4 regions of the Streptomyces sp. NPDC017246 genome follow, and region 3 is predicted to be linked to each of the others. Evidence: riboswitches for the same ligand, from Rfam matches in the RefSeq annotation. Region 3 holds a riboswitch; each other region holds the start of a gene.
What was found. Region 3 has a riboswitch for cyclic di-AMP ahead of ACH4MY_RS19890 (transglycosylase family protein). Riboswitches for the same ligand answer to the same signal wherever they lie in the genome.
Positions count from the first base shown of each region.

Region 1: another riboswitch for cyclic di-AMP. It lies ahead of ACH4MY_RS02775 (peptidoglycan DD-metalloendopeptidase family protein); the one in region 3 lies ahead of ACH4MY_RS19890 (transglycosylase family protein).
Region 2: another riboswitch for cyclic di-AMP. It lies ahead of ACH4MY_RS04580 (M23 family metallopeptidase); the one in region 3 lies ahead of ACH4MY_RS19890 (transglycosylase family protein).
Region 4: another riboswitch for cyclic di-AMP. It lies ahead of ACH4MY_RS19005 (C40 family peptidase); the one in region 3 lies ahead of ACH4MY_RS19890 (transglycosylase family protein).

Region 1 is NZ_JBIRMW010000001.1:621,496-629,202, forward strand. It holds gene ACH4MY_RS02760 (STM4012 family radical SAM protein) at 1-327, shown strand, start outside; gene ACH4MY_RS02765 (STM4011 family radical SAM protein) at 373-1,248, shown strand; gene ACH4MY_RS02770 (SGNH/GDSL hydrolase family protein) at 1,235-2,029, opposite strand; gene ACH4MY_RS02775 (peptidoglycan DD-metalloendopeptidase family protein) at 2,193-3,179, opposite strand; cyclic di-AMP (ydaO/yuaA leader) riboswitch at 3,184-3,372, opposite strand; gene ACH4MY_RS02780 (tyrosine-protein phosphatase) at 3,732-4,553, shown strand; gene ACH4MY_RS02785 (DUF6126 family protein) at 4,561-4,716, opposite strand; gene ACH4MY_RS02790 (helix-turn-helix domain-containing protein) at 4,751-5,452, opposite strand; gene ACH4MY_RS02795 (aspartate aminotransferase family protein) at 5,528-6,913, opposite strand; gene hpnH (adenosyl-hopene transferase HpnH) at 6,927-7,707, opposite strand, start outside.
Region 2 is NZ_JBIRMW010000002.1:2,289-9,995, forward strand. It holds gene ACH4MY_RS04575 (aldo/keto reductase) at 20-967, opposite strand; gene ACH4MY_RS04580 (M23 family metallopeptidase) at 1,013-2,134, opposite strand; cyclic di-AMP (ydaO/yuaA leader) riboswitch at 2,146-2,293, opposite strand; gene ACH4MY_RS04585 (PP2C family protein-serine/threonine phosphatase) at 2,495-3,736, opposite strand; gene ACH4MY_RS04590 (MFS transporter) at 3,870-5,093, opposite strand; gene ACH4MY_RS04595 (PLP-dependent cysteine synthase family protein) at 5,090-6,133, opposite strand; gene ACH4MY_RS04600 (hypothetical protein) at 6,196-6,585, opposite strand; gene ACH4MY_RS04605 (MerR family transcriptional regulator) at 6,667-7,407, opposite strand; tRNA gene ACH4MY_RS04610 (tRNA-Met) at 7,535-7,608, opposite strand; gene ACH4MY_RS04615 (rhodanese-like domain-containing protein) at 7,661-7,707, opposite strand, start outside.
Region 3 is NZ_JBIRMW010000008.1:53,984-61,690, reverse strand. It holds gene ACH4MY_RS19905 (globin domain-containing protein) at 1-1,034, opposite strand, end outside; gene ACH4MY_RS19900 (cytochrome P450) at 1,133-2,476, shown strand; gene ACH4MY_RS19895 (transglycosylase family protein) at 2,606-3,661, shown strand; cyclic di-AMP (ydaO/yuaA leader) riboswitch at 3,920-4,094, shown strand; gene ACH4MY_RS19890 (transglycosylase family protein) at 4,098-4,820, shown strand; gene eno (phosphopyruvate hydratase) at 5,130-6,416, shown strand; gene ACH4MY_RS19880 (septum formation initiator family protein) at 6,507-6,977, shown strand; gene ACH4MY_RS19875 (DUF501 domain-containing protein) at 7,014-7,559, shown strand; gene ACH4MY_RS19870 (exopolyphosphatase) at 7,556-7,707, shown strand, end outside.
Region 4 is NZ_JBIRMW010000007.1:315,184-322,890, reverse strand. It holds gene ACH4MY_RS19040 (class I SAM-dependent methyltransferase) at 1-304, opposite strand, end outside; gene ACH4MY_RS19035 (VOC family protein) at 315-659, opposite strand; gene bioD (dethiobiotin synthase) at 770-1,486, opposite strand; gene ACH4MY_RS19025 (adenosylmethionine--8-amino-7-oxononanoate transaminase) at 1,504-2,784, opposite strand; gene bioB (biotin synthase BioB) at 2,790-4,043, opposite strand; gene ACH4MY_RS19015 (8-amino-7-oxononanoate synthase) at 4,187-5,374, shown strand; gene ACH4MY_RS19010 (ATP-binding protein) at 5,537-5,974, shown strand; gene ACH4MY_RS19005 (C40 family peptidase) at 6,039-6,515, opposite strand; cyclic di-AMP (ydaO/yuaA leader) riboswitch at 6,518-6,640, opposite strand; gene ACH4MY_RS19000 (hypothetical protein) at 7,040-7,345, opposite strand; gene ACH4MY_RS18995 (ClpP family protease) at 7,353-7,707, opposite strand, start outside.

The sequences.
Region 1 (7,707 bases), on a different contig from region 3:
GCCTACACGGGGACGGAGGACTTCTCGCGTGCCGAGGTCGGCCGGTGGGTGGACGCCGGGGAGGCCCGTCGCCGCCATCTGCTCCAGTCGCTGCTCCAGGCGGAGGGCATGCCGCTCGCCGGGTACGAGGAGCGGTTCGGCGCCTCGCCGTTCGCGGACTTCCCGGCGGAGCTGGGCCGGTTCGAGGTGCTCGGGTGGCTGGACGAAGAGGCGCCGGCCGGGCTCCTGCGGCTGTCCCCGGAGGGCCTCGCCCACTCGGACGGCCTCGGCCCGGAGCTCTTCTCCCCCTCGGTGCGGGCCGCGATGGCCGCGTACGAGCCGAAGTAGCGGGCGCGCATGGACCTGACACCGCCCTCGCGCACGCACCGGGGCATGGACCTCACGCTGCTCTACCGGGGCCCGCTCGCCTCCTGCGACTTCGACTGCCCGTACTGCCCCTTCGCCAAGCGCCGGGACAGCCGGGAGCGGCTGCGCGCCGACCGGGCCGCGCTCGAACGGTTCACCGGGTGGGCCGCCGGGCAGACCGGGGACCGGCTGCGGATCCTCTTCACCCCGTGGGGCGAGGGCCTGGTCCGCTCCTGGTACCGGCGGGCGCTGGTCGAGCTGTCTCGGCTCCCCCACGTGGAGCGGGTGGCGATCCAGACCAATCTGAGCTGCCGGACCGACTGGCTGGCGAAGGCGGACCCGGAGGGCGTGGCGCTCTGGTGCACGTACCACCCGGGGCAGACGCCGTACGAGCGCTTCCTCGCCAAGTGCGGGGAGCTGGCGGAGCGGGGCATCCGCTTCAGCGTCGGGGTCGTCGGGCTTCCCGAGCACGCGGAGCACGCCCGGCGGCTGCGGGCCGCCCTCCCGTCGCACGTCTACCTCTGGGTGAACGCGGCGGAGGGACACACGTACACCGACGCCGAGGCGGCCGGGTGGACGCGGATCGACCCGCTCTTCCCCTACAGCCGGCATCCGCACCGCTCCGCGGGGCTGCCGTGCCGGACCGGGGAGTCGGTGATCTCGGTGGACGGCGAGGGGACGGTGCGGCGCTGCCACTTCGTCAAGGCCGAGCTGGGGAACCTGTACGACGGCTCGTACCGCGCCGCCCTGCGTCCCCGCGCCTGCCCCCTCGCCGTCTGCGACTGCCACATCGGCTACGTCCACCTGGAGACGCTGCCGCTGTACGACGTGTTCGCCGGCGGGGTCCTTGAGCGGATTCCCGCCCTTCGCCCGCCGGCCTCCCCCGGAGCTACAGGGGCATGAGGTCGGGGCGCTTGGCCTCGACGTGGTCGCCGGAGCTCTCGCCGCGCAGCCGGCGCCCGATCCAGGGCACGAGGTACTCCTTCGCCCAGTGGATGTCGTCCCTTCGCACGTCGAGCGTGTTGCGCGGGGGAACGGGCGGCCACGCCTGGTCAGGGTCGGCGGGCACCGGCAGCCCGAGGACCTGGGCGGCGCGCAGGGCCACCCGGGTGTGCCCCTCGGCCGAGAGGTGCAGCCGGTCGTCGTCCCAGGCGCGCCGGTCCTGCACGGACCGGAGTGACCACAGGTCGAGGACCGGGCAGTCGTAGCGGTCCGCGATGGCCCGGACGTGGGCGGTGTAGGTGGCGATCTTGCCGCGCAGGTGCTTGAGCACGGGCACGTCGCGGGTGTCGAAGCCGGTGGTCACCATGACGGTGCCGACCGCGGAGGTCAGGTCGGCGACGGCCCGCTCGAAGCGCTCGGCGACGTCGTCGGGGTCCGTGCCGGGGCGGATGATGTCGTTTCCGCCGGCGCAGAAGGTCACCAGGTCGGGGGCGAGTTCCTTCGCCCGGGGGACCTGTTCCGCCACGATCTGGTCGAGGAGGCGCCCGCGTACGGCCAGATTGGCGTAGCGGAAGGCGTCGTGCTCCGGCAGCTGGTCGGCGAGCAGCACCGCGAAGCGGTCCGCCCAGCCGACGTACGTCCCCTCGGGGCCGGGGTCCCCGACGCCCTCGGTGAAGCTGTCACCGATCGCCGCGTACGACCCGAATGCGTTCTTGTCTCTTGATCTCGAATCGTCTGCCACGAGAGCACATCCTTCCCTTTCGGATGTGACCTACGCGACCGTAAGGAGGGGTTGACGCCGGGTGACATATGCCACCGATAAAGAATTTGCCAAGCCGGAATAGACCGGGACCGCGCCGGAGGCCCGGCACGTGTGTGCCGGGCCTCCGAGTGACGACGGGGCGTCAGATGTTCACACCGTGCTGACGCAGGGTGGCGATCGGGTCGATGTCGGAGCCGTACTCCGGCCCGGTGCGCATCTCGAAGTGCAGGTGCGGCCCGGTGACGTTGCCGGTCGCGCCGGAGAGGCCGATCCGCTCTCCGCCGCTTACGGTCTGGCCGGCGGAGACGGCGATCGAGGAGAGGTGGGCGTACTGCGAGAAGGTGCCGTCGGCGTGCTGGATGACGACCTGGTTGCCGTACGCGCCACCGTCGCCGGCGGAGTAGACGGTGCCGGGGCCGACCGCGACGATCGTGGTGCCGGTGGAGGCCATGAAGTCCACGCCGGTGTGGTAGCCGGAGGACCACATCGAGCCCGCGGCGCGGTACGGGGTGGACATGCCGCCGTTGACGGGGGCGAACCAGCCGGAGGAGGAGGTCGCGCCGGCCGAGGAGGAGCCGGAGGACTGCGTGCTCGCGGCCGGGGCGGCCGCGCGCTCGCTGCCGCGGGAGGCGCGCGGGGCCTCGTCGGTGTTCTTCGCCGAGGACTTCGCGGAGCTCTTCGGGGCGCTCTTGGGGGCGGCGGCCTTGGGCGCGGCGCTCTTCGGGGCGGCGGTGCTCTTGGCACCGAGCGTGAGCTTCATGCCGGGCAGGATGAGCGAGGGGTTCTCGCCGACGACCTGGCGGTTGTCCGCGTACAGCTTCTGCCAGCCCCCCGTGAGGTGGTGGTCGGCGGCGATCTTCGACAGGTAGTCGCCCCGCACGACGGAGTACGTCTTCGGAGCGGCCCGCACGGTGGCGGGCGCCGCCTTGGCGGTGGCGGGGGCCTTCACCTGGGCGGCGGCGGTGACGGCCTGGCCGGGAGCGGCGGCCGGGGCGGCCTGCTCGGCGGCGTAGGCGCCGGTGGCGCCGAGGAACGGGAGGGCGACAACGGCGCCTCCCGTGCCGGCGGCGACGATTCCGCGGGTCAGGGGGTTGATCTTGGGACGGCGGTGCTTACCCGTCGCGGGCATGGCGAATTCCTCTCCGGCGCCTGCGAGGTGAGCTGTCGGGTTCGGACTGGAGATGCCCGGCCGCGTTCTCACGCGGCTTCACCCCAAGCCGTCCTGCGTCGCGGGACCGGCGTACTTCCTTGGGTCCCCCGCTCCTGCCACGCATGGGATGAGTGGTATTCCGGACGGTGGCAGGATTCGGCGGTCCGACCGGATTGACGGTGACGCTAGACGAGCGGGTCGGGGCGAACAAGCCAATGATTTCTCCCGGCTTTCCCCGTACGGCCTTTCACCCGGAATTCCGGTCACCCTCCGTGGATGACGGGCCTTCGATTTCCTTTTTCCGTACGGCAATTGCCCCGGGCCCCCGGCCACGATCCGTCACTTCTATGACGCTGCTCACGCGCTCGGGCTCATCTCACCTGTAAACAGGGCGCGTTATGCACAACGCCTCAATTCGGACAGATCACCCATTCCCGTCCAGGGGGGTGCGCCGCAGGGCCGCCACCTGGATGATTGCCCCTGGAACCGATCTCGCGTCGGGCACCCGAACGTCGACCATCAGGAGCATCCGTGACGCAGCAGCTGCCGCAGGTCCCGCCCATCGAAACGAACGAGCCCGAGCTGGCCGAGGTCCGCAACTTCCGGGACGTGGGCGGCCTGCCGACGACGGACGGGCGTGCCGTGCACCCCGGCCGCCTCTTCCGCAGCGGCCACCTCGCCCACGCCACCGAGGAGGACGTCGCCTTCCTCGACTCGCTGGGCCTGCACACCGTCTTCGACTTCCGGAACCTGGCCGACCGCAAGATCGAGGGTCCGGACGTGGACCTCCCCGGCGTGCGGAACGTGAACATACCGCTCAACGACCCCGCCGACGGCAAGGAGTTCTGGAAGCTGGTCCGCGACGGCGACATCGAGCAGCTGCGGGACATCCTGGGCGACGGCAAGGCCGCCACCCGTATGTCCGACTCGTACCGAAAGATGGTGGTCGAGCGGACCGCGGAGCACAGCCGCGTCCTGCACTCCCTGGCGGAGGACAGCCTCCCCGCCCTGATGCACTGCGCGGCCGGCAAGGACCGCGCCGGGCTCTCCATCGCGATCACCCTGCTCGCCCTCGGCGTCGAGCGGGAGGCGATCGAGGCCGACTACGTGAAGTCGAACGACCCGCACCGCCGCTACAAGGTGCGCCGCAGCTCCACCGCCCCGGACGCGATGTCGCCCGAGGTGATGGAGCTGCTGAGCCCGCTGTTCGACGCGCGGGTGGAGTACCTGCGGGGCGCCTTCGAGACGATCGAGGCGACCTGGGGCTCGGTGGACACCTACCTCGCCGAGGGCCTGAAGCTGGCCCCGGAGACCCTCGCGCGCCTGCGGGAGCGGCTCCTCACCGAGGTGTGACCGGGATCTACTGGTTCTGCCCGCCGAGCATGAAGAGCAGGTAGAGGAAGCCGGCGAAGAGGTGCCCGGCGATCAGATAGGCGAAGAGGCGCAGGACGAGACCCTTGGGGAACTTGCCCTCGCCTCGCTCTTCGCCGGTGACAGGTCGTGACTTCTCGGACATGTTCATCCTTTTCTGCCGAAGGAAGGACGTGGGATCAGCGGCGGTGCGGAGTCCCGTCGCCGAGGCACAGCTCGGCCGCGGGACTCTGCATCAGGGTGTGGACGAAGAGCAGCTCGGCCCCGCCGGGGGTCGCGGCCCCGATCCGGTGCGGGGTGAGCGAGTCGAAGTGCGCGCTGTCCCCGGGATCGAGGACGTGGACGGCCTCGCCCAGCGCGAGCCGCACCCGGCCCTCCAGGACGTGGATCCACTCCTCGCCGGGATGGACGCGCACGATGTCGCCCCGGGTGGCGTACGGCACGTGGACCCGCAGGCACTGCAGGGCGCGTCCGGCGCCGCCCGCCTGGCGGTAGATCCAGCCGTCGGCCTCGACGGGCTCGGAGCGGCCGGCCCGGACGACGGGGTCGCGCTCGGGCGGTGCCTCGCCGAGGAGCTCGGAGACCGTCGTACCGTAGATACGGGCGAGGGCGAGCAGCATAGGGAGCGAGGGCTGCCGGTTTCCCGTCTCCAGGCGCGAGAGGTGGGCCGGCGAGAGCCCGGCCCGCTGGGCGGCGGCCTCCAGGGTGAGCCCCCTGCGGCGGCGCAGGGCCCGCAGCTGCGGGGCGACGTCGGGCAGGACGGCGGGGTCGGCCGGGGCGCCGGAAGCGGCGGATGCGGCACGCGCGCCGGACGGGGCGGCTTCGGGCGGAACGCCCGGAGTGGTGGGGTCCGGGGAGGCTTCCCCGGGGACGTGGTCCATGCGTCCATTCCGCCAGGATCGTGCCTCTGAGGCAAGTTTCTTGCCTCAGAGGCAAAAGTCCCGGGATCCGGCGGCTCAGCGCTGGGCGACCGCCTGCTTGACCAGTGTCCTCCCGAAGTCCCACATCAGCCCGCCACCGCCGTGAGCCTCGTCCATCACCGCCGTGAAGGCGGTGACGAACCGGTCCACGTCCGCCTCGTCGATGACCAGCGGCGGGATCAGCTTGATCACCTCCAGATGGTCCCCGGAGACCTGGGTCAGAATCCGGTGCCGCTGGAGCAGCGGGACGACGACCATCTGGGCGAAGAGTCCCTTGCGGGCGGCCTGGAGCATCGTCCAGCGCCCGCGGAGCCCCAGCGAGGACGGCCGGCCGAACTCGATCCCGATCATCAGGCCGCGGCCGCGGATCTCGTGGAGGAGCTCGTACCGGGGCACCAGCTCCCGCAGACGCCCGGAGAGCAGGTCGCCGATCCGGCGCGCGTGCGCGACCGTCCCCTCGTTCTCCATGACCGAGAGGACGGCGAGTCCGGCCGCCATGGCCTGCGCGTTCGATCCGAAGCTCGCCGAGTGGACCAGGACCCGGTCCATCGACGAGTAGACCTTCTTGAAGATCCAGTCCTTGCCGAGGGTGGCGCCGACCGGCACATAGCCGCCGGAGAGCGCCTTGGCGACACAGACCAGATCCGGTTCGACGCCGTCCTCGTGCTGGTAGGCGTAGAAGTCGCCGGTCCTGCCGAGGCCGGTCTGCACCTCGTCGGCGATGAGCAGGGCGCCGTGCCGGTGGAGCAGCTCCTGGGCGGCACGGAGGAAGCCCGGCGGGGCCGCGTGGACGCCCTTGCCCTGGATGGGTTCGACGACGAAGGCGGCCACGTCGCCCTTGCGCAGTTCCCGCTCCAGCGCGTCGAGGTCGCCGAGCCCGATCGCCGTGTCGGGCAGCAGCGGGGCGAAGCCGTCCCGGAAGCCGTCCTCCCCGTTGACCGAGAGCGAGCCGGTGGTGAGCCCGTGGAAGGCGTGGACGCAGTAGAGGACCCTGGGCCGCCCGGTGGCGTACCGGGCGAACTTGAGGGCGGTCTCCACGGCCTCCGTGCCGCTGTTGCCGAAGAAGACGCGGTCGAGATGCGGGCTGTGGGCGAGGAGCCGCTCGGCGAGGAGTCCGGGGAGCGGCTGGCAGTCGAAGCGGGTGAGGTCGGCGAGCTGGGCGTCCAGGACGTCGTGGAGGGCCCTGCGGACGACGGGGTGGTGCCGTCCGAGGCCCATCACGCCGAAGCCGGCGAGCATGTCGAGGTGGTCGACACCGTCGGAGTCCCAGAAATGGGCGCCCTCGGCCCGCTCGTACACCTTGTCGAAGCCGATGGTGTGGAGCATGCGCGGCAGCTGGTGGTTGAGGTACCTGGCGTGGAGCTCGTACCGCTCGCCGCCGCGCTCGGCGAGCAGCGCCCCGAGGTCGAACTCGCCGCTCATCGCTCCCCCGTCCTCACGCGTTGTTCCCGGAGACGGTCTCCCTGACCGCGCGCAGGGATTCCTTGAGGGAGCCCATGGTGGCGAGGACGGCCGTGGGCTCGTAGCCGCAGTGCGCCATGCAGTTGGCGCAGCGCGGGTCCTTGCCGCGGCCGTACTTGTCCCAGTCGGTGTCCTCGATGAGTTCGCGGTACGTGGGGACGTATCCGTCGCTCATGAGATAGCAGGGTCGCTGCCAGCCGAAGAGCGAGTAGTTCGGAATGGCCCAGGCGGTGCACGGGAAGTCCGCCTTTCCTTCCAGGAAGTCCAGGAAGAGCGGCGAGTGGTTGAGCCGCCACCGGCGCCGGTTTCCGCCCGCGAAGGCCTTCTTGAAGAGTTCGCGGGTCTGCTCGACGCCGAGGAAGTGTTCCTGGTCGGGGGCCTTCTCGTACGCGTACGCGGGAGAGATCATCATCTCGTCGACCTGGAGGTCGTCGTTGAGGAAATTGAGGACCTCGATGATGGTCTGCGGGGTGTCGGTGTTGAAGAACGTCGAATTGGTGGTGACGCGGAAACCGCGCCGCTTGGCCTCCTTGATGGCCGCCACCGCCTCGTCGAACACACCCTCCTTCGCGACGGACTCGTCGTGCCGCTCGCGCAGGCCGTCGATGTGCACGGCGAAGGCGAAGTACGGCGAGGGGGTGAAGTTCTCCAGCTTCTTGCGGAGCAGCATGGCGTTGGTGCAGAGGAAGACGTACTTCCTCTTGGCCACCAACTGGCGCACGATCTCATCGATCTGAGGGTGCATCAGGGGCTCG
Region 2 (7,707 bases), on a different contig from region 3:
GCCGCCCGGAGGTCCCCGGTCAGACGGCCGAGGCCTCGGTCAGCAGGGTCAGCTCGGTGTCCGTGAGCGTGAGATCGGCCGCCGCGACGAGCGCCGGGACCTGCTCGACCGTACGCGCCGAGGCGATCGGCGCCGCGACGGTCGGGCGGGAGGCGAGCCAGGCGAGGGCGACGGTGGCGAGTTCGGCGCCGTGCGCCTCGGCGACCGTGTCGAGCGCGGAGAGCACGGCACGGCCCCGCTCGGTGTCCAGGTGCCCGCCGGCCCCGGAGGCGCGGACGCTGTCGACGGTGGCGCCGGGGCGGTACTTGCCGGTGAGGAAGCCGGCGGCGAGGCCGTAGTACGGGACGGCGGAGAGCCCGGCGTGCTCGACGGTCTCCAGGAGGGGGCCCTCGTAGGTGTCGCGGGAGACCAGGTTGTAGTGCGGCTGGAGGGCGACGTAACGGGCCAGGCCCTCGGCCTCGGCGAAGTCGAGGGAGGCGCGCAGCCGCTCCGGGGAGATGTTGGAGGCGGCGACGGCCCGCACCTTGCCGTCCTTCACCAGCTGGTCGAGGGCGGTGACGATCTCCTCGACGGGGACGGACTCGTCGTCGAAGTGCGTGTAGTAGAGGTCGATGCGGTCGGTGCCGAGGCGCCGCAGCGACTCCTCCGCGCCCGCCTTGATGGTGGTGGCGGAGAGGCCCTTGAAGTGGGGGTGGGCGCCGACCTTGGTGGCGACGAGGACGTCGTCGCGGTTGCCGCGCGAGGCGAGCCAGCGGCCGATGACGGTCTCGGACTCGCCGCCCCGGTTGCCCTCGGCCCAGGCCGAGTAGACGTCGGCGGAGTCGACGAAGTTGCCGCCCGCGGCGGTGTAGGCGTCGAGGACGGCGAAGGACTGTGCCTCGTCGGCGGTCCAGCCGAAGACGTTGCCGCCCAGGGCGAGCGGGAAGACGTGCAGGTCGGATCGGCCCAGCGGGCGGAGGGAGGTCATGGGTCGGTCAACCGTCCGCACCGCCGGGGCTATTCCGGGGTGGTGTCAGAGGCTGAGGCCCTTGGAGCGGAGCCACTGCGCCGGGTCGATGCCGTCACCGCCGGAGGTGTGCACCTCCATGTGGAGGTGGGCGCCCGTGACGTTGCCGGTGGCGCCGACGCGGCCGATCGTCTCGCCGGTGCCCACGGTCTGGCCCGCGCCGACCGTCATGGACGAGAGGTGGCAGTACCAGACCTCGGTGCCGTCCTCCAGCTCCAGGACGATGCGGTAGCCGTACGAGCCGGACCAGCCCGCCGACTTCACGGTGGCGCCGTGGACGGCCTTGAGCGGGGTACCGGTGGGAGCGGCGAAGTCGAGGCCCGTGTGGTAGCCGGAGGACCACATCGAACCGGACTGCATGTAGGTGGCGCTGAGGCTGTACGAGGAGAGCGGCATCGAGTAGCTCGCGGCCAGCTTGGCGAGGCGCTCGGCCTCGGCCTTCGCCTCGGCTGCCGCTTCCGCCTTCGCCTTGGCCTCCGCCTCGGCCTTGGCCTTCGCCTCGGCGGCCGCCTTCTCCGCCGCGTCGGCCTTCGTCTTCGCCTCCGCGGCGGCCTTCTCCGCCGCCGCCTTCTCCGCCGCGGCCTTCTCGGCGGCGTCGGCGGAGGCCTGCTGCTGCTCGGCCTGCTGGAGGATGCGGGCCCGCAGGGCCTCGCCCGCGTCGCCGGCGCCGGTCACGGCCTGCGCGGTCCGGCCGGTCGCCGCGTCCTGCGTGTCGTCGAGGGTGGCGTACGTGGCGACGGTGAGCGGGTTCGGGTTGGCGCGGGCCGCGCTGACCGTCTCGTGGGTCTCCTCGGGGAGGAGGTCGCCGACACCGGGAAGGTCGTGGGGGTCCGGCAGGTGGAGGTCCGGGAGGTCGGGAAGGTCCGGGAGCGATATGGCCACCGGGGGCTTCTCCTGCGCGGTGGCGAGGCCGCCCGCGCCGACGGCCGCGATCACGCCGACACCGAGGACGGTGGAGGAACGGGCGAAGTTGGAGCGCTGCTTGACGACCCGGTGACGGCCGCCGGAACGGTTCTGGGCGCGGAGGGAGTCCTCGGTGGGATTCCACTCGGTGTCCGGGGCGGAAGGACCCGCACCACCACCGAAGGCATCGAAGGGGGCTTCGGGTGCGGGAGTGTTGGACGCCACGAAGGCGCGCTCCTTTCCTTCCTTCTCGCCTACCGGGTTAGCTGACGGGTTCGGAGCAGGAAGGTCTCCTACGGGCACGGTCGCACCAGGTGCGAAGGGCCCGATTCACCCCAAGTAGTGGTTCCCCGGTTCCTTTTCAGGATTCGGCGCGTGCGCACGGTGCCGCCTCTTGCGACGGCTGGGACGACCGCGCTGCGTTATCGAACGTTAATAGACAGGGGGTCCCGATTCCAAGCCGTTCCTCTTGATCATTCATTGAATTGGGAGGGAATGGCCCGAGTTGACCCCCCTTCAGTAAGGGGCCGTGGAACTCTCGCGATCTGACGTTATGTCAATTGTTATCGCAGCGACACCCCGCGACTACGGCCGGTGACCGGGCCTGCGGCCGGGCCCGCCACGGGTGCCGCCGGGACCGCCCGGCGGCACCACCGGCATCGTCCGGCGCCGTTCCGGCTGCCCCGCCGCCGGACGGCTCACCGCGAGCAGCGCCATGTCGTCCGTCGACCCGCCGCCCGTGTGCAGCCGTACGTCGCCCACCAGCGCGTCGAGCAGCTCCTCGGGGCCCGGGAAGATCCGGCCGGCCAGGCGTTCCCCCGGGTCGTAGAAGACACCCGCCGCGTTCCGCGCCTCCGAGAGGCCGTCGGTGTAGAAGAGCAGCGTCGCTCCCGGCGGGTAGGGCCGCCCCTCGGCCCGGTCCGGCCACGCCGCCAGATCGCCCATGCCGAGCGGCAGCGCCGGCTCGCTCGGCTCCAGCGCCTCCAGACGCCCGTCCGCGTACAGCATCAGCGGGGGCGGATGCCCGCGGTTGACGACCCGTACGAAACCCTCGAAGGTGCCCCCTCCGTCGCCGCGCGGGATCTCGGCGAGGACGGCGGTGGTGAACCCCTCGAAGGCGTCGAGCCCGTCCCGGCGGGTGCCCTCCCGGGCGAGGGCCCGTTCGAGGCGCTCCGCCACGCCCTCCAGGGTCCGCTCCTGCTCGGCCGCCTCCCGGAAGGCCCCGATGACGACGGCCACGGCCTCGACCGCGTCCAGCCCCTTGCCGCGGACGTCGCCGAGCACCAGCCGCACCCCGTAGGGGGTGTCCTGGACGGCGAACAGGTCGCCGCCGATGAACGCGTCCGCCTGCGCCGCCTCGTAACGGGCCGCGCACTGCAGCCCGCCGATCCGCTCGGCGGGCATCGGCAGCACCGCCTTCTGCGCGGTCTCCGCGATGACCCGCGCGGAGGCCAGCCGCTCGCCGCTGCGGCGCACGACCCGGTTGATGAGCAGGGCGAGCGCGGCGACCGTGAGGACGGTCAGGGTCTCGGTCAGGGACGGGATGTCGGTGATGGTGCCGTTGTAGTGGTGCAGCTCGACGGAGGCGAGGACGGCCGCGATCCCGGTGAGGAGCGTCGTGAGGGTGGAGAAGAAGGGCGCGGCGATCAACGGGGCCGCGGAGAAGAGCGGCGCCGCCGTGTAGGTGGCCGGTGTCAGCAGGTCGAAGACGACACCGCCCAGGATGATCAGCGGCGGCAGTGCCCGGATGAACTTCCGGGCACGGGGGTACGGGCGGCGGCCCCCGCCGCCCCGCCGCCCGCCGAACGCTCCTGGGGGGTGCCCCACCTGTGCTCCCCTCCCCCGTCCGTACCCGGGCGCGGCCCGTACCGCGCCCTCCCAGGGTGGCCGCGGCCCCGCGGGGCGGCGACTCCCACGGGGCCGACTGGCGTACGGCCCGGGCACGCGCGCGTGCGACGGCTCAGTCCGCCGCCGCGGCACCCTCCGCCAGCCGGCCCCCGCGCGCCAGGAGCGCCATCGCCGCCGCACACGTCAGGCCCACCGCGCACAGCGCGAGCCACGGCATCGCCGACCATCCGGTCACATCGAGCAGCGCGCCCGTCCCCAGGTTCCCGAGGGTGATCCCGATCCCGCAGACCGTGTTGTAGAGCCCGTAGTGGGTGGCCACCCAGCGCCCCCGGGACAGGGCGACGACGGTGTCCATCTCGTAGGGGTAGAGCACCGCGTTCGCGACGGCCAGGACCGCCGAGCAGGACAACAGCCCCACCAGGCCCCGCCCCAGGGCGGCCGGGATCAGGAAGGCCCCGCCCATCAGGGCGAGCCCGAGGACCAGACACCGCTCCCGGCTCAGCCGCCGCTTGCACCAGGCCGTGATCCGCAGCTGCCCGGCGAGCGCGACCAGGGCGGAGACGACGAAGAGCGCCGTCGTGGGCCCCGTACCGCCCGCCGCGAGCGGCAGCGCCAGATAGACCTGGAAGGACAGCACGTACGAGCCGGTCATGGCGAGCGAGAAGAGCCAGAAGGTGCGGTGGGCGAGCACCGTGCGGAACTGCCCCCGCTCCTCCCCCGCCGGCGCCGGCTTCCCCCGCCGTACGGGCATGTACCTGAGCTGCACCAGGGTCAGTCCGGCGAACAGCACCGCCGCCACCCCGCACGTCAGCCGGAACGACACCCCTGTCAGGGCCACCCCCACGAGCGGCCCGAGCAGGATGCCCGCCTGGTAGTAGACGTTGAACAGCGCGAAGGCCTCCACCCGGCGCTCCTCCCCCGCCTCCGCCGCGAGACAGGCCCGTACCGCGGGGTTGAACAGCGCCCCCGCGAGACCGGTCGCGAGCGAGGCGACGACCAGCATCGGCAGCGACTGGGCGAAGGCCAGCGCCCCGAAGCCGGCCGTCCGCAGCGCACAGCCCGCCACGATCAGCGGCTTGAAGCCGAGCCGGTCGGCGAGCGCCCCGCCGACGAGGAACATGCCCTGCTGGGAGAGGTTCCGGGCGCCGAGCACCAGCCCCACCGCCCAGGCGGCCATGCCGAGCCCGTCCGCGAGGTGCGCGGCCAGGTACGGCATCAGCATGTAGAAGCCGAGGTTGATGGTGAGCTGGTTGAGGAAGAGGAGCCGCACGGCCGGCTCGAAGGTACGGCTCTGCTTCCACACCCCGCCCCGGGGAGCCGCCGTCGTGGTGCTCAACGGGCCCGCCCCGCCCGGTCCAGGACCTTGCGGGTCCAGCCGTCGACGGGCGCGCCCGCCTCGAATCCGGCCGGGTCCTCCCGTACGGGTCCGGCGAGAAGGCCGTGCGCCGCGCAGAACTCGTCGTTGAAGACGGTGTCGAAGTACCGCTGCGGCCCGTCGGGGAAGACGGCCGCGATGCGCGTCCCGCGCGGCCGGGTGCGGGCCAGCCACCCGGCGACCAGCGCGACCGCGCCGACGCTCCAGCCGCCCGTCGCGAAGTGGCGCGAGGCCAGGCGGCGGGCGGCCCGTACCGCCTCGGCGGGGCCCACCCAGTGGATCTCGTCGAAGGCCCCGTGGTCCACGTTGTCCGGGTGGATGGAGGAGCCGAGGCCGCGCATCAGCCGCTCGCCGGCGGGCAGTCCGAAGACGGTGGAGCCGACGGAGTCCACGCCGACCAGTTCGAGGGCGGGGCTGCCGGTGGCGCGCAGGGCCCGGGAGATCCCGGCCGAGTGGCCCCCGGTGCCGACCGCGCAGACGAGGACGTCGATCCGGTCGAGCTGCCCGGACAGTTCGGCGGCGAGCCCCGTGTACGCCTCGGGGTTGTCGGGGTTCCCGTACTGGTTGGGCCACCAGGCCCCGTCGAGGGACAGGAGCAGCTCGGCGACCCGGTCCATCCGGGCCTGCTGCCAGCCGCCCCGCGGGCTCGGCTCCGGGACGACGTGGACCGTGGCTCCGTGGGCGACGAGCATCCGCTCGACGATCGGTTCGAGGCCGGGGTCGGTGACGACATGGACGGGATGGCCGTGCAGGACACCGGCCAGGGCGAGGCCGAGACCGAGGGTGCCGGAGGTCGACTCGACGATCGGGGCGCCGGGCCGCAGCTCTCCGCGACGGCGGGCCCGCTCGACCATGTGGAGGGCGGCGCGGTCCTTGATACCGCCGAAGTTGAAGCCTTCGAGCTTGGCCCAGTAGCCGTCGTCCATCCACAGCACGGGGGTGTTGCCGACGGCCTGAGCGGCGAGGGACGCCGACGCGGCGACGGGCAGCAGGTTGTTCATCAGGAGTACGTCCTTGGAGTGGGTACGCCGAAAGGGAGCCTGGTCGTGTCGTGCGACCCGGCTCAGTTCCGGTTCACTCCGAGGGCGATCAGCAGCAGGCCCGGCTCGGGGCCGGGTCCCGCCCGGTCGCGGGCGCGGCACGCGCGCGGATCGGCGGGGAGGACCTCGCCGTCGGCGGGAAGTGCGGCACCGCCGGCGACGGGCGCCGCGGGCTGCGGGACCGTCAGGGCGGGCAGATGGACGTCGAAGGCCCAGGTGTCCCCGGGCCGCTCGCAGCCGTGCGGCAGGGCGGGGGCGGCGACGGTGGCCGTGTCGTCGGGGAAGGGCAGCGGATGATGCCCGTGCGTCCCGTGGCAGACGCTCACCAGCAGGGCGATGAGCGCGAGCAGGACGAGGACGGCGGGCGCCCGCCGTCGTACGTCGATCGCTGTCCCGTCACGCATGGTGCGCATGACGTTACGGTGCGGCAGCGCGCGGCCGCAAAGAGGCGTGCCCGTTTTCGGACACCGTTCACTTCGGGCGGGAGGACACCCCTACAGGTTCCGCTCCGCGTAGATCTCCATCGCGTCGCGGACGAGGACGGCGGTGCCCTCGCCGTGCTTGTCGTAGTTCTCGGTGAAGCGCGGGTCGTCGACGTACATGCGGCCGAGGCCGATCACGTACTCCTTGCTCGGGGTCGTGGTGGCCGAGAGCCAGGCGACCTGGCGCCGGGCGATCGCCTGCACCTCGTCGCTGCCGGCGGCCAGGCCGTCCCCGAGCGCCCGCGCGAAGGCGCGGGCGATGCCGGTCTGCTCGTCCATGAACGCCTTCTTCCGCGCGGCGTCGAGCGAGCGCCACCAGCGGTCGCCCTTCTCGTACGCGTCGCGGCCCCAGCGCTCGGTGACCTCCTTCTCGTACCGCGTGTGATCGAATCCGTCGAACACTTCGTCCGCCATGAGTTCTTCTCCGTTCTCGGTCTTGTGGAGAGTGGTCCGCACCGCCTCGATCTGCCGGCCGATCCGCTCCCGCTCCTGTTCGAGGAGGAGCAGATGGGTGCGCAGGGCGGCCGGCGTGTCCCGCTGGCCTTCGAGGACCTCGGCGATGGCGGGCAGGGAGAGCCCCAGCTCGCGCAGCAGCAGGATGCGCTGCAGCCGCACGAGCGCCGCCTGGTCGTAGTACCGGTAACCGTTCGCGCCGATCCGGCTCGGCTCCAGCAGTCCGCGCTCCCCGTAGTGCCGAAGGGTGCGGCTGGTGGTGCCGGCTTTCCTGGCGATCTCTTGGATCGACCACTCCATACCGAGAACGCTAAATCTTGACGTCGCGTAAAGGTCAAGCCGACGTGGGCGCCCCGCCCCGGGGCACACCCGCACACGACGAAGGCCCGGATCCAGTGACTGGATCCGGGCCTTCGTTGCTACTGAGTAGCGGGGACAGGATTTGAACCTGCGACCTCTGGGTTATGAGCCCAGCGAGCTACCGAGCTGCTCCACCCCGCGTCGGTAAACACGACTCTACGGCATGAGCGGGGCGATCACGAAATCGGATTCCTCAGCACCCGCAGTCGTCGGAGTCGACCGGCGCCGTGAGGGGGTCCG
Region 3 (7,707 bases):
GCGACCTCCGTCAGGAAGCCCGGCGGTCCGGCGAGGTAGACGTCGTGCGAGGCCCAGTGGACGCAGGCCCGCAGCGCCTGCAGGAGCCGCTCGGTCGCCTGGTCCTTGCGATGGCCGGGCGCGGAGGTGATGTAGGTGACGCTGAGCCCCCCGAGACGTTCCTTCAGCTCCTCGGCGTCCCGCCGCCCGTACAGGTACTCCTTGGAGCGCGCCACGACGAAGAGCCGGCCCTTCAGTTCAGGCTCGGCCTCCGCCGCCTCGGCGAGGAGGGCCCGCACCGGCGCCCAGCCCGTACCGGCGCATATGTAGGCACGAAGTCCGCCCGGCTCCGTCCGCGCCGTGAGGACGCCGCCGGGGGAGCTGAGCCGCAGGGTCTCGCCCGGGCCCGTCTCGTCGACGAGCGCCGTGCTCATCGCGCCGCCCGGGATCCGGCTCACGTGCAGTTCGACCGTGCCGTCCGGGCGGGGCGCGTCGGCGAGGGAGTAGGTGCGCCAGACACGCGGGACGCGCAGCGAGCTGACGCTGACGTACTGCCCGGGGAGGAAGGGGAGGGGCTGCCGGGGCCGCAGGGTGAGGACGGCCAGATCCTCGCCGTACCGCTCGTGGCGGACGACGTCCGCGTCCCACCAGGCCGGCTCCCCGTCCCGGACGGCCTCCTCGGCGCCCGCCAGCATGAGGTCGGCGACATGGCCGTACGCCTCGGTCCAGGCCTTCTCGGCCTCCAGCGTCCAGGCGGCCCCGGCGGCGTGCGCGAAGGCGGCGAGGAGGCTCGCCCCGACGGCGGCGTAGAGCGCGGGGGAGGCGAGGAACTTGCGGTGGTCGCGGCCGAGCCGGCCCAGGTACTCCGCGAGCCCCGGGTCCTCCACATGGGTGACCACATGGGTGAGCGCGGCGAAGAGCCGGTCCCGCTGGGGCCGCATGTCCTCGGGGAACAGTTCGCGCATGGCGGGGTTGTTCCAGAAAAGATGCGAGTAGAAGAAGGTGACGGCGTGTTCGGCCCGTCTTTCGACGACCGCGAACGTGCTTCTGAGCATCTGAGGATCCACCGACAAGAATCTAGGGCACGGCCCCCCTCCACGATCACAGGATCTCCACATAACTCGGCTTCCGGGCCGCCCTGTACGGTCGGGGGGTGAGCACCACCCCCGGCACCTGCCCCGCCTCCGAACCCCCTTCCGAGCCCGCGTCGGGCGCCGCTTCCGACCCCGCGTCCGAGCCGCTTCCGGGCCCCGCGCCCGAGCCCGCGCCCGAGCTCTTCACCTGGGAGTTCGCCGCCGATCCGTACCCCGCGTACGCCTGGCTCCGGGAGCACGCGCCCGTGCGCCGGACGACCCTGCCCAGCGGCGTCGAGGCCTGGCTCGTGACGCGGTACGGGGACGCCCGGCAGGCCCTGGCCGACCAGCGGCTCTCCAAGAACCCGGCGCACCACGCCGAGTCCCCGCACGCCAAGGGCAAGACGGGCATTCCGGGCGAGCGCAAGGCCGAGCTGATGACCCACCTGCTCAACATCGACCCGCCGGACCACACCCGGCTGCGCCGGCTCGTCTCGAAGGCCTTCACCCCGCGCCGGGTCGCCGAGTTCGCCCCGCGCGTACAGGAGTTGACCGACCGGCTCATCGACTCCTTCGTGGAGAAGGGGAGCGCGGACCTCATCCACGAGTTCGCGTTCCCGCTCCCCATCTACGCCATCTGCGACCTGCTCGGCGTGCCCGAGGAGGACCAGGACGACTTCCGCGACTGGGCCGGGATGATGATCCGGCACGGCGGCGGGCCGCGCGGCGGGGTCGCGCGGTCGGTGAAGAAGATGCGCGGCTATCTCGCCGAGCTGATCCACCGCAAGCGCGAGGAGCCCGGGGACGACCTGATCTCGGGACTGATCAAGGCCTCCGACCACGGCGAGCACCTCACCGAGAACGAGGCCGCCGCCATGGCCTTCATCCTTCTCTTCGCCGGCTTCGAGACCACCGTCAACCTCATCGGCAACGGGATGTACCAGCTCCTGCGCCACCCCGAGCAGCGCGAGCGGCTCCAGGACTCGGTCGCGGCGGGGGAGAGCGGGCTCCTGGAGACCGGCATCGAGGAGCTGCTGCGGTACGACGGGCCCGTGGAGATGGCCACCTGGCGGTACGCGACGCAGCCGCTGGCCATCGGCGGGCAGGACATCCCGGCGGGCGACCCGGTGCTCGTGGTCCTCGCCGCCGCCGACCGCGACCCGGAGCGGTTCGAGGGGCCCGACACCCTCGATCTCGCCCGGCGCGACAACCAGCACCTCGGGTACGGACACGGCATCCACTACTGCCTGGGCGCACCGCTCGCGCGCCTCGAAGGGCAGACCGCGCTGGCCACCCTGCTGACTCGTCTGCCGGACCTGCGACTTGCCGCCGATCCGGCCGAACTGCGGTGGCGCGGAGGGCTCATCATGCGTGGATTGCGCACGCTTCCGGTGGAGTTCACCCCTTCCGTACGGCTCCGTTGAGGATCTCTTGAGCTGACGGCTCATCAGAAATGTGATCTTCGCGTGATCGTGGGTCCATCGACTTGTGATGAGTGTTCGAATGCGGCTACGTTTCGCCGCAGTCTCAGCCGCCACGCGAAAGGCGCTCCTATGCGTTCCGGGAACGGACGACACCGTCGCCCCCGTCAGGCCCCCGCCATCGTCGTCGCCGCGGGCGTGACCGGATCCGCCATGGCGCTGCCTCTGCTCGCCACCGGATCCGCGTCCGCCGCCGACGCGGCCACGTGGGACCGCGTCGCCGAATGCGAGTCAGGCGGTCAGTGGAGCGCCAACTTCGGCAACGGCATGTACGGCGGGCTCCAGTTCACCCAGGACAGCTGGGAGCGCAACGGCGGCCTCGCCTACGCGCCCAGCGCCGACCTGGCCAGCCGCGCCCAGCAGATCGCGGTGGCCGAGAAGGCCTTCGCCAAGGGCAGCACCGAGTGGGCCACCTGTGCGCCGATCGCCGGCCTGAAGAACGACGGGAAGGGCACCGGGGTGGACCCGGGTCCGACCTCCGTCCCCACGACCCCCGCGGTCCCCGTCCCCGAGTCGAGCTGGAACACGGGCGTCTCCGAGGCCTCCAAGAGCCCCACAGAGGCCGACGAGGCCGCCGGGAAGGCCAAGGGGCCGGTCTCGCCGACCGCGCCCGCGTCGCCGACCGCGCCCACCACCCCCGTCTCGCCGACGGCCCCGGTGAGTCCCTCCGCGCCGACGGACCCGTCCGACCCGACGGTTCCGACCACCCCTAGCACGCCCGATACGTCCCTTACGCCCGGTACGCCCGAGGGTGACGAGACGTCGGCCACGCCCGGCACCGGTAAGCACCGGGGTGACGCCGCTCCGGAGGAAACCGACAAGAAGGACAGCTCTACCGAATCCGGTAGACATGCCTCGGGCAAGGACAACCTCGCGGAAAACCCCGACGTGACGCCGGTGGCTGACGAAGCGAAGAATGCGGACGCAACGGACAGTCAGGGCAAGTCGGACCCGTATACGGTGCAGCCGGGCGACAGCCTGTCCGACATTGCACAGCAGAACGAACTCCCCGGCGGCTGGACCGCGCTCTACGACGCCAACAAGAAGACCGTGGGCGTCGACCCGGACCTCATCCTCCCTGGTCAGAGCCTTGACCTGACGAACGGTTCGCTGACCGAGGCGAAGTGATTCGGGGTTGAATGTCCGGTTCTGGGCAAGTGAGACATGGGTCTCTTCGCCCCAACTGGCGTGTCACGCCCGCAAACTTTGCTCCCGTCACCTCCCACCTGCATAAACACCCCCCGCCGGAAGGCAAGTAGGGGCGATATTTCCGCAATACGCCTCTTTGAACTTCCGGTGGGTCTGTGTCTACGGTCATCACCGCTCGCCACCGCGGGCCCCGTCGACCGAAACGCCGAATCCTGCCGTCGGCCGATGGGAACAGTCGTCGCGTAAGCGCCGAAGGCAGGAGTGGGGGACCCAAGGTAAGTGCCGGGCCCGGCCGTTGAGACAGACGGCCGATGACCGGCTTGGGGTGAAGCCGCGTGCTAGGACACGCGGCCGGGCAACTCTTCCGGCCCGAACCCGACAGCTCACCTCACAGGCGTCGGTGAGGAGAATCTCCATGCTGTTTTCCGGTAAGGGCAAACACCGCCGTCCCTCCAAGGCCACCCAGGTCGTCACGCTCGTCGGCGTCACCGGTGTCGCCGTGGCCGCCCCGCTGATGACAGCGGGCACCGCCTCGGCCGCCACGGTCTCCGAGTGGGACACCGTCGCCGCGTGCGAGTCCGGCGGCAACTGGTCCATCAACACGGGCAACGGCTACTACGGCGGCCTGCAGTTCTCGGCCTCCACCTGGGCCGCGTACGGCGGCACCGCCTACGCCTCGACCGCCAACCAGGCGTCGAAGTCCCAGCAGATCGCCATCGCCGAGAAGGTCCTCGCGGGCCAGGGCAAGGGCGCCTGGCCGTCCTGTGGCGTGGGTCTCTCCGGTGCCTCCTACGACGGCGGCGCCGCCGAGAGCGCCCCCCAGCAGAGCGCCCCCCAGCAGCAGGAGCGGAAGGCCGAGCAGCCGACCACCCGCAGCGAGCAGCGCCAGGCCCCGAAGAAGGCCGCGCAGCCGCAGGCCGCGCCGAAGGCCGCCGCCAAGAAGACGGTCACCACCCCGACCGGCAAGAAGGTCAAGAAGGGTGACGGCGAGTACAAGGTCGTCGCCGGCGACACCCTCAGCAAGATCGCTCAGGCGCAGGGCGTCAAGGGCGGCTGGGCCAAGCTCTTCGAGCTGAACAAGGACGTCGTCGAGAACGCCGACCTCATCTACCCGGGCCAGCAGCTTCACCTGAAGTAGGCCCGGCGGATCGCGTGAGTCCGGCGGCTCGCGCGACCCCTCCGACCCTCCCGCGGTGACCACCCCGACCCGGCGCGCCCTTCCCCCGTGCGCGCCGGGCCGGGGTTCCCCATTTCCGGGGTCTTTGTGGTTACTGTCCAGTAGTTCCGGGGGCCTTCGTCCCCAGATGCATGCCCTTGGGTCCTTTTTCGTCCCAGGGGGCGGGCGCCCGGCTGGCCGGAGCCTCCGAGCCGGTTAGGCTCTTGTCGCAAGGCCGATCGACCCTGCACCGGCCATGCGTCACATCCAGCGTCACATCCCAAAAAGGAGATGCTCGTGCCGTCCATCGACGTCGTCGTAGCCCGGGAAATCCTGGACTCCCGAGGCAACCCCACGGTCGAGGTCGAGGTCGGCCTCGACGACGGCAGCACCGGCCGTGCTGCTGTTCCGTCCGGCGCCTCCACCGGTGCGTTCGAGGCCATCGAGCTTCGCGACGGTGACCCCAACCGCTACCTGGGCAAGGGTGTCGAGAAGGCCGTCCTCGCCGTCATCGAGCAGATCGGCCCGGAGCTCGTCGGCTACGACGCCACCGAGCAGCGCCTGATCGACCAGGCGATGTTCGACCTGGACGCCACCGAGAACAAGGGATCCCTCGGCGCCAACGCCATCCTCGGCGTCTCGCTCGCCGTGGCCCACGCCGCCTCCGAGGCCTCGGACCTGCCGCTCTTCCGCTACCTCGGCGGCCCGAACGCGCACCTCCTGCCCGTTCCGATGATGAACATCCTCAACGGTGGGTCGCACGCCGACTCCAACGTCGACATCCAGGAGTTCATGATCGCCCCGATCGGCGCGGAGTCCTTCTCCGAGGCCCTTCGCTGGGGTGCCGAGATCTACCACACGCTCAAGGGCGTGCTGAAGCGCAAGGGCCTCTCCACCGGCCTCGGCGACGAGGGCGGCTTCGCCCCGAACCTGGAGTCGAACCGCGCCGCCCTCGACCTCATCCTCGAGGCCATCAAGGAGGCCGGCTACACCCCGGGCACCGACGTCGCGCTCGCGCTCGACGTCGCCGCGTCCGAGTTCTACAAGGACGGCAAGTACGAGTTCGAGGGCAAGTCCCGCTCGGCCGCCGAGATGACCGAGTACTACGAGGAGCTCGTCTCCGCGTACCCGATGGTCTCCATCGAGGACCCGCTGTACGAGGACGACTGGGCGGGCTGGAAGGTCCTCACCGACAAGCTGGGCGCCAAGGTCCAGATCGTCGGCGACGACCTCTTCGTCACCAACCCGGAGCGTCTGGCCCGCGGCATCGAGGAGGGCACCGCGAACGCCCTCCTGGTCAAGGTCAACCAGATCGGCTCGCTGACCGAGACCCTCGACGCCGTCGAGCTCGCCCAGCGCAACGGCTTCAAGTGCATGATGTCCCACCGCTCCGGCGAGACCGAGGACGTCACCATCGCCGACCTCGCCGTCGCCGTGAACTGCGGTCAGATCAAGACCGGCGCCCCGGCCCGCTCGGACCGCGTCGCCAAGTACAACCAGCTGCTGCGCATCGAGGAGATCCTCGACGACGCCGCGGTCTACGCCGGCCGCAGCGCCTTCCCGCGCTTCAAGGGCTGACAGCGTCGCACCAGGTAGTTCCGTCCGTCCCCGCACTCGGTCCCGTACCGTGTGCGGGGACGTCCGCGTGAACAGGGGAGGCGACACGACATGGCCGCGAAGGACCGGGACCGGTTCTCCACCGCGACCCGGATCAGACTGCTCGGCGAGCAGACCGCCGCCCGTGTCTACCGTTCCCAGACCCGCCGCCAGGCGCGCCGCTCCCGGCTCACCGGCCGCGCGGCCTTCCTCGCCCTGGTCGTCTGCTCCCTCGTCGTGGCGCTCGCCTACCCCATGCGGAGCTACGTCTCCCAGCAGGGCGAGATCGCCGAGCAGGAACGCAGGGCCGCCGAGGCCGCCCGCCGGGTCGAGGAACTGAAGGACGAGAAGGCCCGCCTCCAGGACCCGGCCTACGTCCGCCGCCTCGCCCGCGAGCACCTCCACTACCTGCTGCCCGGCGAGAGCGGCTTCACCGTGAACGACCCCGACGCGGAGCAACGGCCCCGCGGCGACCAGGGCGCGGCGGACCGCCCCTGGTACGACAACCTCTGGGACGGCGTCGACCACGCCGACCGCCCCTGACCTCCCCCTCGTACGCGACACACGAACAAGGCAGACATGGAAACGCCCCCTCCGCAGACCGAACGCACCGAGCCCACCGCGACGGACATCGCCGCCTTCGAGCTGCAGCTCGGCCGGCCGCCCCGCGGCCTGCGCGCCATCGCGCACCGCTGCCCGTGCGGGCAGCCGGACGTCGTCGAGACCGCGCCCCGTCTTCCCGACGGCACGCCGTTCCCGACCACGTACTACCTGACCTGCCCCCGGGCGGCCTCGGCCATCGGAACCCTGGAGGCCAACGGGGTCATGAAGGAGATGCAGGCCCGGCTCGCCACGGACCCCGAGCTCGCCGCCGCCTACCGGTCCGCGCACGAGGACTACATCGCCCGTCGTGACGCGATCGACGTCCTGGAGGGCTTCCCCAGCGCCGGCGGCATGCCGGACCGGGTCAAGTGCCTGCACGTGCTCGTCGGACACTCGCTGGTCGCGGGCCCCGGCGTGAACCCGTTCGGCGACGAGGCGCTCGCGATGCTGCCCGAGTGGTGGGCGAAGGGCGCGTGCGTGACCCCCTGCGCGGACAAGGAAGAGAAGGAGTCGGCGGAATGACCCGGGTCGCCGGAATCGACTGCGGTACGAACTCCATCCGCCTCCTCGTCGCCGACGTGCACCCCGAGACGGGCGAGCTCGTCGAACTGGACCGGCGGATGACCATCGTCCGGCTCGGGCAGGGCGTCGACAAGACGGGCCGCCTCGC
Region 4 (7,707 bases), on a different contig from region 3:
GGAGCACGGTCACCGGGACCGGGGCCCGCAGTGCGGCCTCCTGGGCCAGGCGGCGCAGCCGTGCCTCGGGTTCGACGGCCACCACCTCGGAGACCCCGGCCGGGTAGTGGGCGAAGTTCAGCCCGTTCCCCGCCCCGATCTCGATCACCCGGCCGGTGACCCCGGCGAGCAGTTCGGCGCGCAGTTCACCGAGCCCGCCCCTGGTCTCGGCGGAGAGGCTGAACCGGGCGTAGAAGCGGGCGAACAGCGGATGGTGGACGCGGGGTGACGAGGTTTCCGGCGGTACCGGGCGCGAGGGTGTCATCGGAGCCGCCTCAGCCCGTCACGAAGCAGAACTCGTTGCCCTCCGGGTCCCGCATGACCTGGAAGGTGCCCTGTTCGTCCGTCACGAGGCCGCCGACCCGCGCCGCGCCGGAGGGCAGCGCCTCGTCGGCGGCCCGGTCCGGGTTTTCGACCTCCAGGTCGAGATGGACCCGGTTCTTCACCGTCCTGCCCTCCGGTACCCGCTGGAAGGCGAGCCGGACGAACCCCGGCGGGTCCACGTACGACCAGTCTCCGCTCCGGTCGACCGGAGCACCGCCGAGAAGACCGGCCCAGAAGCGGACCAGTGCGGCCGGACCGGCACAGTCGAAGACGATCTCCTGAACGTGAGCGCGCATGCCTCCACCCTACGGAGTCCGCGCTCCCGCGATCCTTCGCGCGGCCGGTCCTTCACTCGGTCGCCGCCCTGTCACCCGGCCGCCGCCCGCCGGTCGGGCACGGCCCCCGCTCAGGCGGGGAACCGCTCCCGGAACGCCTCCGCGTCCCACGTGCCGCCCAGGGCCGGGCCCAGCCAGTCGCCCGCCCCCGCCCGGAACTCCGCGGGGCCGAGCGAACCCGACCCCTCGGGCACCGCTCCGAGGAGCGGCGCGCCCGCCGACTCCGGCAGGTCCGCCAGATTGCAGCGCATCGCCAGGTCCGGCGCGTCCGGCCAGCTGCCGATCACCACCCCCAGCTGCTCGATCCCGCGTGCCCGCAGCGCTTCCGCCGTCAGGACCGTCGAGTTGAGCGTGCCCAGACCGGCCGGCACGACCACGAGGACCGGGGCGCCGAGCAGCGCCGCCGCGTCCGCGAGCGTGCCGCCCTCCTCGTCGAAGCGGACGAGCAGTCCGCCCGCCCCCTCCACGAGCACCAGGTCGTACGCTGCGGCCAGCTTCCGGGCGGCCTCGGCGACCTCCGCCGGGCCGACCGGGGTTAGCCCGGCCCGCCGGGCCGCCGTACCCGGGGCCAGCGGCTCCGGGAAGCGGCCCAGTTCGGCGGAGCCGGCGGCGCCCGAGAGCCGGACGACCTCGTCGGCGTCGCCGCGCTCGTCCGGCCCGACGCCCGTCTGTGCGGGCTTCAGGACGGCGACCGACCGGCCGGCGGCCGTGGCCACGGCGGCCACCGCCGCGGTCACGACCGTCTTGCCGATCTCCGTGCCCGTACCGCTGACGACGACGATTCCCACTGTTCCAGTCCTTCCGTTCAGCCCGCGGCCGCCGCCGCGCCCACCGCGGCGCAGATCCGCGCCAGGTCCGCGTCCCCCGTCACGTACGGCGGCATCGTGTAGATCAGGTCCCGGAACGGGCGCAGCCACACGCCCTCCCGGACCGCAGCCGCCGTGGCCGCGGACATGTCGACGTCGTGGTCGAGCTGGACGACGCCGATCGCGCCGAGCACCCGCACCTCGCGCACCCCCGGCACGTCGGCGACGGGGGCGAGCCCCGCCCGCAGTCCGGCCTCGATCCGCTTGACCTCGACCTGCCAGTCCTGGGAGAGCAGCAGGTCGATCGAGGCGAGGGCCACCGCCGACGCCAGCGGGTTGCCCATGAAGGTCGGCCCGTGGGCCAGGACGGGGACCTCGCCCTGCGAGATCCCGTCGGCGACCCGGCTCGTGCAGAGCGTCGCCGCCATGGACAGATAGCCGCCCGTCAGCGCCTTGCCCACGCACATCACATCGGGGGAGACCCCCGCCTGATCGGCGGCGAACAGCGTGCCCGTACGCCCGAAGCCGGTGGCGATCTCGTCGAGGACCAGCAGCACGTCGTGCGCGTCGCAGGCCTCGCGCAGCACCCGCAGGTACGCCGGGTCGTGGAAGCGCATCCCGCCCGCTCCCTGCACCACCGGCTCCACGATCACGGCGGCCAGTTCGTGCGCGTGCCTCCCGATCTCGGTCCGCAGCAGCTCCGCGTACGACTCCTCGTACGCGGCCGGCGGGGCGTCCACGAACACCTGCCGCTGGAGCACCCCCGACCACAGCTCGTGCATCCCGCCCTGCGGGTCGCACACCGACATGGGCTGCCAGGTGTCCCCGTGGTAGCCGCCGCGCCAGGTGAGCATCCGCTGCTTCTCGGGACGGCCGAGCGAGCGCCAGTACTGCAGACACATCTTGACCGCGACCTCGACGGACACGGAGCCCGAGTCGCTGAGGAAGACGTGCCGCAGCGGCTCGGGGGTGATCTCGACGAGCCGGGTGGCGAGCCGGACGGCCGGCTCGTGGGTGAGCCCGCCGAACATGACGTGGCTCATCCGGTCGAGCTGGCCGCGTACCGCCTCGTTGAGCACGGGGTGGTTGTAGCCGTGGATCGCCGACCACCAGGAGGACATGCCGTCGATCAGCTCGGCCCGTCCCTGGGAGGGTTCGGCGAGCCGCAGGCGTACGCCGGAGGCGGACTCGACGACCAGCGGGTCCGTACGTCCCGGCATGGGGCCGTACGGATGCCAGACGTGCGCCCGGTCGAGGGCGATGAGCTCGTCGTTCCGCACGGCCGTCACGCGTTCGGGGCGAGGTCCGTGCCGGCGCCCCGGCGGCGCACCGCGACCAGATCGGTCCGGGCCTGGTTCGCCGCGGTCTCGACGGGGTCCGCCTGCTCGGCAGCCGGAGCGTGGCCCCCGCACGGCCCGCAGCCGCCGCCCGCCTCGGCGTGCGCACCGCAGCCCGCGCCCTCGGCCGAGGCCTCCGAGCCACAGCCGGCCGACGCCTGCGAGCCGCAGCCGCCGCCCGCCGCGGCGAGCGCGTCCGCGCGGTGCTTCGGCAGCGTGGTCGTGCCGGCGCCCTCCACCTCGAAGCCCGCGTCCGCGATCATGTCCAGGTCGGCCTGGCCGGCCTGGCCCTCGCTCGTCAGATAGTCGCCGAGGAAGATGGAGTTCGCGATGTTCAGCGCCAGCGGCTGCATCGAGCGCAGGTGCACCTCGCGTCCGCCCGCGATCCGGACCTCGACGTCGGGGCAGACGAACCGCACCATCGCCAGGATCCGCAGGCAGCGCTGCGGGGTCAGGTTCCACTCCTTGGCGAGCGGCGTCCCCTCGAAGGGGATGAGGAAGTTGACCGGCACCGAGTCGGAGTCCAGCTCGCGGAGCGCGTAGACGACGTCGACGAGGTCCTCGTCGGTCTCGCCCATGCCCGCGATCAGACCCGAGCAGGCGGACAGACCGGCGGCGTGCGCCTTCTGCACGGTGTCCACCCGGTCGGCGTACGTGTGGGTCTTGGTGATCCCCTCGTACGTCGCCTCGGAGGTGTTCAGGTTGTGGTTGTACGCGTCGGCGCCGGCGTCCCGCAGCCGCTCCGCCTGACCGTCGGAGAGCAGACCGAGGCAGGCGCAGACCTCGACGCCCTCGTTCTGCTCCTTGATGGCCTCGATGGTCTTGCCGACCCGCTCGACGTCCCGGTCGGTCGGACCGCGGCCGCTCGCGACCAGACAGACCCGCTTGGCCCCGCCCGCGACACCGGCCGCGGCGGCCTGGGAGGCCTCGTCCGGCTTCAGCCAGGTGTACTTCAGGATCTCGGCCTTGGAGCCGAGGCGCTGCGAGCAGTACGAGCAGTCCTCGGGGCACAGCCCCGACTTCAGGTTCACCAGGTAGTTGAGCTTCACCCGGCGCCCGAACCACTGACGGCGCACCTTGCCGGCCGCCGCCACCACATCGAGCAGTTCGTCGTCGGAGGTCGCCAGGACGGCGAGCGCTTCTTCACGGGTCGGCAGCTCGCGCCGCAGCCCCTTCTCCACCAGCGTGTTCAGCAGGTCCATAACCGCTGATCCTTGCCTACCGCCCGCCCCCGGGCCAAGGAGGATCCGAACAAACGCCCCCGATAGAGGTGTGTGGATGACCACATCCCGACCTCGGCACGCTCCGGTTAGGGTCTGTGCGCTGCCTACAAAAGGATCGCCGAATGCCACAGGCCGACGACGCGCGGGCCGCGGGCCCGCGCCGTACCGCGTTCGACTGGACCGACGCCGAGGCGCGCCGCCGGGCGGACGCCGGTCTCGTCCGTACGCTGAGGCCCCGGGCGGCCGAGTCGGAGCTGCTCGACCTGGCGAGCAACGACTATCTCGGGCTCACCCGCCGGCCGGAGGTCACCGAGGCGGCGGCCGAGGCGGCGAGGCGCTGGGGCGCGGGCTCCACCGGCTCACGGCTCGTCACCGGCACCACCCGGCTGCACACCCGCCTGGAGCGGGAGCTCGCCGACTTCTGCGGTTTCGAGGCGGCCCTCGTCTTCTCCTCCGGCTACACCGCCAACCTGGCGGCGCTCACCGCGCTCGGCGGCCGGGACTCCCTCGTCGTCTCCGACGCCTCGAACCACGCGTCGATCGTGGACGGCTGCCGCCTCGCGCGCGCCGAGACGGCCGTCGTTCCGCACACCGATCCCGAGGCCGTACGCAAGACCCTCGACGCGCACCCCGGGCGGCGGGCCCTGGTCGTCAGCGACTCGGTCTTCTCCGTCGACGGGGACAAGGCCCCGCTGCCGGAGCTCGCCGCCGCCTGCCGGGCGCACGGCGCGGGGCTCGTGGTGGACGACGCCCACGGCCTCGGTGTCCTCGGCGATGGGGGCCGCGGCGCCCTCCACGGGGCCGGGCTCGCAGGCGACGAGGACGTCGTCGCCACCCTGACCCTCTCCAAGTCCCTCGGCAGCCAGGGCGGCGCCGTCCTCGGCCCGGCCCGGGTGATCGAGCACCTGGTGAACGCGGCCCGCACCTTCATCTTCGACACCGGGCTCGCCCCCGCCGCCGCGGGCGGCGCGCTCGCGAGCCTGCGCCTGCTCGTGGCCGAACCGGGTCTCGCCGAGCGGGCCCGTACCGTCGCCACCACCCTGCACCGGCTGCTCACGGACGCGGGGCTCACGGCGGCGCGGCCCGACGCGGCCGTGGTCTCGGTGCGGGCCCCCTCCCCGGAGGCGGCCCTGCGGTGGGCGGCGGACTGCCGCGAACAGGGACTGGCGGTGGGCTGCTTCCGGCCCCCGTCCGTACCCGACGGCATCTCGCGGCTGCGGCTCACGGCCCGCGCCGATCTGACGGACGCGCTGATCGAACAGGCGGTGGAGACGATCCTGCGTACCGCGCCCTCCGCCCGGCAGGGGTGACGGGCGGCCCAAGAGCGTTCCCGGGCAGCAGAGTTCACCGCTTCGGGCGACAGATGGGGACATATCTTGGTGGAACGCCGCACGGCGCGGCACGATCGGTGGCACTCTGACGCGAAGCGCAATCCGGGGCATTGGCCCCGGCGGGAAAGGGACAGCGTCGCCATGGCAGATCACCAGGAAGCAACCCTCACCCTGCCGAGCGAGCCCGCCTCGGTCCCCACGGCCCGGAGGTACGTCGCGGAGGTCCTCGTGGAGTGGGGCCTCGACGATGCCGCGGACATCGCGGACGCGATCCGGCTGATCGTCTCCGAGCTGGCCACCAACGCCGTCCTGCACACCCTCGGTCAGTCGCCCACGTTCACGGTCGACGTCCGGCTGGAACGCGAGGAACAGCTCCACATCGGTGTCACCGACAGCCATCCACGCCGCCCGCGCCGCCTCCCGGCGGCGGTTCAGCAGGACAACGGCCGCGGCCTGGTCATCATCCGCGTACTGGCCGCGGAGGCGGGCGGCCGTCTCTCGGTGACACCGACCGCGGACGGCGGCAAGACGGTCTGGATCACCGTGCCGTGGACCGTGGTCCCCGTCGTGAGCTGCTGACGGGGTCCCGGGGGTACGGCGGCGCCACCGCACCCCTCACGGACGGACCGTCACCGCCGCCTGATCAGCGGACGCGGCCGTAGTAGACCTTCGACGACCAGATCTTGTCGAGCTTCACCCAGGAACCCGTCTTGGGCGAGTGCCAGATCCTGCCGCTGCCGGCGTAGATCCCCACGTGGTAGACGCGTCCACCGGAGTGGAAGAAGACCAGGTCCCCCTTCTGCCGGCTGGAGGCGGAGATGTGCCGGGTCTTGTTGTACTGCTGCTGCGCGGTGCGGGGCAGCGACTTGCCCGCCTTCTTGTACGCGTAGAGCGTCAGCCCGGAGCAGTCGAACCTGGAGGGCCCGGTGCTCCCGTACCCGTACGGGGCTCCCTTCTTGGACGCGGCGACGCTCAGTGCCTTGTTCGCGTGCGTGGTGGCTGCCTGGGCCTCCGATGCCGCACCTGGTGCGAACAGCGTGCCGCCGACGGCGGCGAGGGTGAGAGCCGAGACGGCTCCGGCCCGGGACAGCAGGGACGGGACATGCATCTGCGCGGTCATGCGCAACCCTTCGTCAGCCGCCTGCGAAGGATGACCTGTCGGGTTCGGGCTGGCGAAGATGCCCGGCCGCTGACGCGGCTTCACCCCAAGGGACTGCCCCGCTGTCGAAACAGCGCGTCAGTCCCGTAAAAATCGGGTCCTCCACTCCTGCCGATCCACTCCTGTCGACCAGACGTCCGGGACAGCGGCAGGACTCGGCGTCCGCCCGGACCGCCCCGCCGCGGCGGCGGGGGCTTGTCGTCGACAGGGATCTTGACCCACACCAGGGTCGAAATCCGAGCTGAAACGGCGATATGTGAGGCTCCTCACGACTGATCCATTCGGGTGGACAGGAAGCCTTTGTGATCTTCGTAGGTGTGGCCGACGAGCCCCGCACCAGCAGCGGAACGCCCCATTCCGCCAAATGCGTACACCTGTTGTGCAACTCACCCGGCACATATGTCGACTCGTCGACTACGCCGAACGGGGGAGCGATTCTGCGGTGCGCGTCGGCCGTCCGGACCTCGACACGACACGCGGGAATGTCAACTCGCGCGGGAGTGGGGGACGGTGACCCGGCCGGTCCTGCGCTCCCCGTCCAACACCCTTAAGGCACGCGCCAAGGTGTCCGTGTGGACCTCGTTCTCGCCCCGCGTATGCATGAGCGTCAGGGCTTGGAGGAGTGCCTCGGCCCGCTTCACCAGGGCTTGTGCCGCGCGCAGGGCTCCATAGGTATGCGTACTCCTGGATGGATTGATCTTCCCAAGGAGGTCGGCGACTTCGAGGTAGGCGTCGACGAGTTCACCCTCCGCGCGGGTCAGCGCGGGCAGCGGGGGCAGCTCGGGAACCACGGCCGGCTCACCGCGCCGCGCCGCCGGAGGCCGCGCTCCGGCTCGTGACGACGTGGTCCACCAGGCCGTACGCGACCGCGGCCGGCGCGTCCAGGACCGTGAGGCGGTCGAGGTCGGCGTCGATCCGCTCCGGGGTCTGCCCGGTGGCCTCGGTGAGCATCCCGGCCACCAGGGCGCGGAGTCGGAGCATCTCGCGCGCCTGGAGGTCGAGGTCGCTCGGCTGACCCTGCATCGGCTCCTCCGCGACGGGCTGCTGAAGCGTGATCCGGGCGCCGGGGAGGACCATCCGCTTGCCGGGGGTGCCGGCGGCGAGCAGGACGGCGGCGGTGGACGCGGCCTGGCCCAGGCAGGTGGTCTCCACG